Regions from separate parts of the Actinoplanes sp. ATCC 53533 genome, predicted to be linked through region 2. Evidence: riboswitches for the same ligand, from Rfam matches in the RefSeq annotation. Region 2 holds a riboswitch; the other holds the start of a gene.
What was found. A riboswitch is a leader RNA that binds a small molecule or an ion and turns the genes downstream of it on or off. The one in region 2 is predicted to bind cyclic di-AMP.

Region 1 (3,201 bases), on a different contig from region 2:
TGCACGTGGTTGGTGTGGTCGCTCGACGGGTCACCGTTGCCGCGGGTGTATGCCTTCCAGCCGCTGCTGGGGAGCCATATCCGCTTGTAGTAGATCACGTAGAGCACACCGAGCCGGCTTGCGTTGTTGATCAGGTAGCTCGCCAGTCGGTCGCCGTATTGTTTGTCGCCGCCTTGGGCGACGCCGCCAAAGGTGCCCTTCTCCACCGAGAGGTCGCAGGCTCGGCCCTTGCCGTGTTCGCCGCTGGCCTGCTGTCGGAAGCATTTCGTGTATCGGGTGAAATCTGCCTTCTGCACTTGGCGCAACGCGTTCAAGGTTCGAGGCGTCAGGCAGCCGCCGGTGGTCGGGTCGTCGGCTGAGCACGACTCATCCGGCAGCGAGCCGTCGGAGTTGCGGCGAGCCGGCGCGGCCGATGCGCTGCTGCCGCTGGGCGCGCCGTTGGAGGCGTCGCCGCCGGCGTTCGCGGCCTTCAGCGCGCCTTCGGCCTGAGTCTTGCGCTTGGCCATGACGGTGACTTGCTTCTGCTGGTCGCGGATCTCCGCGTCGATCGCGAGCTTGGCCTGTTCCTGTTTGGCTCGGGTGTCCTTGAGCTCACGCAGCGCCTGGTCCTGCTTGACGGCCACCGTCTCAAGGGCCTGCACCCGGTCCAGCAGGCTGCCGGTCGACGAGGCGGTGAGCAACGCGGTCATCGGGCCGAGCCGGCCGGTCCGGTACGCCTGCTGGGCGATCTCGTTCAGGGTCGCCTGACGCGGGCCGAGTTCCCCGTCGATCTGCTTGAGCAGGCCGACCAGCTTCTGCTGACGCTTCTGGGAGCGGTCGAGCGCCTCCTGGGCTTCGACGAAACCCTTGGACGCCGCTTCGAGCTGCGCCACGAGGGACTTGGAACCGCCTTCACCGTCGTCACCGTTGTCTCCGGGGGCGGCAACCGGTAGTGGCGCCGCGGAGGCCGGGCCGGCATGAGCGACAACCGGCCCCGACACGGCGACCATCAGCGCGAGCAGGGCTGCGACTCGACGAGGGACAGAGTGGTGCTTCACGTGCCTTCCTTCCGTCGGCCGCCTGCCGAGTTAGCTGACGGGTTCGGGACGGAAGCGATCCCTACCGCCCGCGTTCCCTGCACACGGTGCGGATTCACCCCACTACCTGGGCCTTGGTTCCCCGGCTCGCGATGTGGCGATTAGGCGGCGGTCTCCGTTCGGTAACGCAGACCGCGACGAACGATACCGGCAAATTCCCGATTCACCACCCTGGATACAGCGTGCAATGCAATAACCACGGCGGGTAAGCAAAATGGTTCATCCAGGAATCGTGGATAACCATTGATTATGGCAAGATTCACAGATTGCAGAGCGTTGTTGCAGGGTGACAATTCTTCTCTCCGTTGCGGTGCTGATCCAGCTGACGGTTGTCGGGTAGTATCGCGTCCGGTCACCGCCAGGAGGCGCCGTCCCCAAGGCGCCGGCGGGCCGCCGCCCAATCGCCCATAGGCGAACCGGGGAACCATTCATGTGGGGTGAGTCGGCTCCGCGCGGTCACGCGCGGTGCCGTAGGGAGCGCTTCCATCCCGAACCCGTCAGCTAACCCGGTCGGCGGTCACACGGAAGGAACATGCATGACGGCCAATCCCCGCCGGTGGCTGGTGCTCGCCCTGGCACCGCTCGTCGCCGCATCACTGGTCATGGCTGCTGGATCGGCGGCCAGCGCGGAGCCGGACGGCAGCACGGCGACGCCGAAGGAAGCCGATGACAGTCCGATGCTGGTGGACGTGTTGACCACCACCGGACGCCGGTTCGTCGCCGCGAAGGCTGCCGTGGGCAAATCCGCCAAGACGCAGTTGCGCCTGGCACTCGACGTGAAGGCTGCGGAGGCCAGGCGCGACTCGCTGATCCCCCAGGTGCAGGCCGTCGCGGGTCAGCAATACCGCACCGGCAGCATCTCCGCCATGAGTTTCCTGCTGAAAAGCGAGACTCCTGGCGGTTTCGTGCAGAAGGCCATCTCGCTGGCAGAGATCAACAGGGTCAACGACGGTAAGCTGCGCGAACTCAACGCCGCGATCGCCGACGTCGCGGCCGCGAAGGATCGCCTCGACCGGGAGGTCAAGGCCCAGCGGCAGAGCCTCGCAGTCATGAGTAAACAGAAAGAGGCGGCCGAGAAGGCACTCGCGGTGGTCGGCGGCAAAAGCCTCACCGGTGGTTACGTCTCGGCCAAATCGCCGGTGGCCGCCGCCGCTCCTCGTAACTCCGACGGCGGGTTCACCCCGGAGTCCTGCACCGTTGACGATCCGACGACCGGTGGCTGCATCACAGCCCGTACCGCGAACATGCTGAAGCAGGCCAAGAAGGCCGACTTCAACCGGTTCGTCGGCTGTTACCGTCCCGGCGGGCCTTTCGAGCACCCGAAGGGCCGTGCCTGCGACTGGTCGCTGCAGGAGAAGGGGTTTTCCAACGCCAGGAACGCCGACATGAAGAACTACGGCAACGACCTCATGGCGTTCCTGGTCCGAAACGCCGACCGGCTGGGCATCTTGTACGTGATCTGGTACCGGCAGGTCTGGTTCCCGGCCAGCGGCTGGTCGCCGTACACCGGACCGCTCGACCACTACGACCACGTGCACGTCTCGATGCTCTGAGCTCCGCAGTCACGCGAGGACGCCCCGGGACCCGTGTGGACCGAGGGGTTCATCGCCGGCTTGGGCCCGATGTTCGTGACGTGCCGCACCAGGGCCAGCCGACCGGTCCGGCGCCGATCCAACCAGCCAGGTCCTTATTCGATGCCGGTCATCGCCGGGCGGACCGAGCGCGCCCCCCAGTTCACCGCCATGCTCAACGGGAGCAGGGCGGCCAACCGGAGCCACAGCCGCAAGGGATCCGACCGTGATCTGGCGGAACAGGGCACAGAGCCCCGCAGCACCACCTGGTTGCTGTCAACGCCCGGACGGGGTAACACCTCCATGGGCGACGCCGGCACGGCCCGTCCACCGGCCTCGATCCGCCCTGCGGGCACTGCGATCCAGGGTCGGCCGAATTGAACCATTCGGCGTCGCAGTCCGAACTACCTGTCATGAGGCTTCGAATTCAACGGCGCGTCAGCGTGCTGGCACTCGCCGCCGCCGCCGGGTCGCTGTTCGTCGGCAGCCCGGCACTGGCCGACGCATCAGTCAACCCCGCGAGCGCACCCCAGCAAAGCGGCGTCAATCTGACA
Region 2 (3,201 bases):
GCTGAGTGACGAGCACCCCATCGACGACGATTCCGCCACCGAGGGGACGCTCGCCGTGGTCGTCAGTACGAGGGGATCGGCAGCGCTGGGCGGCAGAGTGCCGGGTGGCTCATGCGGTGCCGGCGGCGGTTCCGCGCTCGCGCACCCGGTGAGCGCGAGCGGCAGCGACGCCGATCAAGCCAGGCGGCAGGTCCCGACGCGGCACCGAGCATAGATGCAATTGAAACACTTGCTACGGATGCTCTGTTCATCCGGAAAGCCTGGCGCCAGGTGCTCGCCACCGCTCGTTCCTGCTGTTCTCGGTGGCGATGATCGGCTCCTACGTGCTGAACTTCCAGGTCTATCTCGGGCTGCCCATCGAGGTGCGGCGGGTCACCGGCGGCGAGACCGGCGTGGCGATCCTGTTCGCCGTCTCCGGGTTGCTGACCGTGCTGGGTCAGGTGCGCCTCACCGGCTGGGTGACAGCACGGTGGACACCCGCCCAGGCCATCACCAGAGGCCTGCTCGTGATGGCAGCCGCCTTCGTACCATTGGCTTTGGCTGCCCTGGGTCGCACTGGTCGCGACCGGCCTGATCCGCGCGACCGGGATCGCGGTCCTGGGCCGGCAGGGGCACTTGGGCCCCCGCGAGCACCCGCCACAGGCCACCGGGCGGCCTGCTGTGGCGGCGACCCGCTGACCGCACAGCACTGAGGCAGTGACCCTTGAGCGGGCTGATCCACCGTCGTTCAGCCCGCTCAAGGGTCCACATTCACGTGCTCCGTGCGAGCTGCACCCCCGGGGCTGTCGCTGCGCGGCATCGGTTTGGCCCTGTGGACGTAACGGTTCACCCACCGCCCGGCCGCGCCCTCCACCGAACGGATGATCTCCACCCCACCGCCCGGCGCCGAGTTTCCGCCGCTGGGGGCGTTTACGGCCACATTCTCCCGACCTTGACTCAGGCCATGATCGACCTCGATGCGGCTTTTTGTGTGTTGTGTTTCACCCGTAACCCTCGACGAATGGTGATCACTTCAACACGGTAAGTACCGGCATTTGTCACAGCGCGGTTACAAACCGGACAGTGTTCCATGTGCCAAACACGTTCGGTAGTCGAAACCACCCCAGCGGTCCGGCCGGAAATCGGGTAGCAAGGGTGAGCCGGTAAGCAACCGCTCGCCGCTCGCACCGCCACGGACCACGCCGAGCCCTGCCCCGGTCCGAGCGGCGCGATCGTGATCGCGAACAACGACACAGGCATACGGGGGCAGGGACGGGGGACCCAGATTCGGTCCCACGGAACGCCGCTCGCGGCGAACCGATGAGGACCTCGGGGTGAAGCCACCATTGCGGTGGCCGGGCAACCTTCCCGCCCGAACCCGACAGCTAACCTCGCAGGCGTGCCGGAGGGATATCTCTACCGTGCACGAACGCACCTCGCACCGGCGCCCCCGCAAGACCGGCACCGGTTCCATCGCTCTGTCCCTGGGTCTCTGCCTCTGCGCCGGCCAGCTGGTCGCCACCGCGCCGGCATCCGCCGCGCCGGTCCCCGTCACGGCAGCGGCAGCGGCAGCGGCGACCGTCAAGCCCCGCATCACGAATTCCTACAACAGGAAGTCGATCGCGGCGGGCAAGACGGTTCGGGTGACCACCAAGCTGATCAACCCGAAGACCGGCAAGGCCGTCACCGGCAAGGTCAAGCTGCAGATCCGTGGCGGCAAGGCGTGGAAGACCTGGGTGACCAAGTCGACCAACTCCAAGGGCGTGGCGTCCTTCCTGACCAAGCCCGGCGGCTCGCTGTACTACCGGACCGTCTTCGCCGGCACCAAGGGCTTCGCCTCGGTGCGCAGCAGCCAGACGAAGATCACTGTGAAGAACAACGCGGCCAAGGTGATTGCCGAGGCCGCGAAGCACAGGGGTGCCCGTTACGTCTTCGGCGCCGCCGGCCCCAGGCAGTTCGACTGCTCCGGCTACACCATGTACGTCTACAAGAAGGCCGTCGGCAAGAAGCTGCCGCACAAGGCCAACTCGCAGCAGAAGTACGGCAAGGCCGTCAGCAAGGGCAACAAGAAGGCCGGCGACCTGCTGGTCTTCCGCTCCGGCTCCTACGGCACCCACGTCGGCATCTACGCCGGCGGCGGCTACATGTGGGCCTCCCCCCGCGCCGGCAAGACCGTCCAGAAGCAGAAGGTCTACAGCAACAGCTACGTCGTACGGCGCCTCGTCTCCGCCTGACGATAACTGCCGACTCATGAAGTGGAGCGCGCCCTTTCGGTCGTGCTCCACTGGCATTCCCCAAATGAGCAACGTGCGGCAGGGGAAGCGTTGTCGCCTCATGCGAATGGCAGCGCCAGCGAAGCGCGGGCCCGGCCGACGGACCACTTCGATGTGGTCGGCGCGGGCCTGGGGTGGCGCCGACGTCATGTCCTTCGATCCCCGCACGGCACTTCCTCGAGCCGCCCTTCACGACTTGCAAGCTGTGAAAGAGCACCCCAGGCCGGCAGGACCGGACGGCGCATGTCTGCTGCCGTCAACACAGTCGCCGACCCAGACCGTTATGCCCAACCCGCCGCTGAGGTGCACGCCGGCAGAAACACCACATGAATCGCCCGGCGTGTCCTTTCCGTCGCGCACCATCGGTCCAAGGGTGCTCTTCGTCATGGCGCGGGAACCGCGTCGGTAGCGATGTCCTTTCATCTCGGCAACCCCGCGGTTTGGGAGATCAGGTCGCGTCGGGCTTCACGCTGCCCCTGCGCGTAGGTCGCAGCCCGGTCAGGGCTACCGCGACAAGTCGGTTCACTGCCGCTTCGGACGGCAGACTGCCGGCTGCGCCGAGCGCGTGGAGGCAGTAGGTCGCAAGCTCGTCAGGCGCGACATCATCGCGCAACTCCCCTGCGGCGGCGACCTCGGCCAGCAGGTCTTGAAACAGGTCGATGAGCTGCTGTTCCGCACCGGAGACCCGCTCCCCGCGGTGGAGGAGGGCCGCGAGTTCCTCGGTTCCGTGTCGCTTGCGGTAATAACAGATGAGCGCGTACCGGCCCAGTACTGCTTGGAGCTTGTCGTACGGCTTGCTCGGCTTGGCCCGCAGCTCGGCGAGTTCGGTCAGGTGACCGGCAACGTGACGTTCGTGATGGGCGGCCAGGATCGCCTCGACGTCCGGGAAGTACTTGTACAGCGTGGCGCGACCGACGCCGGCCTGCTTGGCGATCTGACTCATCGTGAC

Region 1: another riboswitch for cyclic di-AMP. It lies ahead of DMB66_RS54945 (hypothetical protein); the one in region 2 lies ahead of DMB66_RS22985 (C40 family peptidase).

What each region holds. Positions count from the first base shown of each region.
Region 1 covers NZ_QHHV01000309.1:4,354-7,554, reverse strand. Annotated here, with positions in the region: gene DMB66_RS54950 (hypothetical protein) at 1-1,037, opposite strand, end outside; cyclic di-AMP (ydaO/yuaA leader) riboswitch at 1,041-1,194, opposite strand; cyclic di-AMP (ydaO/yuaA leader) riboswitch at 1,461-1,609, shown strand; gene DMB66_RS54945 (hypothetical protein) at 1,613-2,629, shown strand; gene DMB66_RS54940 (DUF1775 domain-containing protein) at 3,061-3,201, shown strand, end outside.
Region 2 covers NZ_QHHV01000067.1:38,561-41,761, forward strand. Annotated here, with positions in the region: gene DMB66_RS22975 (Rieske (2Fe-2S) protein) at 1-16, opposite strand, end outside; gene DMB66_RS62665 (hypothetical protein) at 309-692, shown strand; cyclic di-AMP (ydaO/yuaA leader) riboswitch at 1,271-1,394, shown strand; gene DMB66_RS22985 (C40 family peptidase) at 1,401-2,213, shown strand; gene DMB66_RS22990 (TetR/AcrR family transcriptional regulator) at 2,701-3,201, opposite strand, start outside.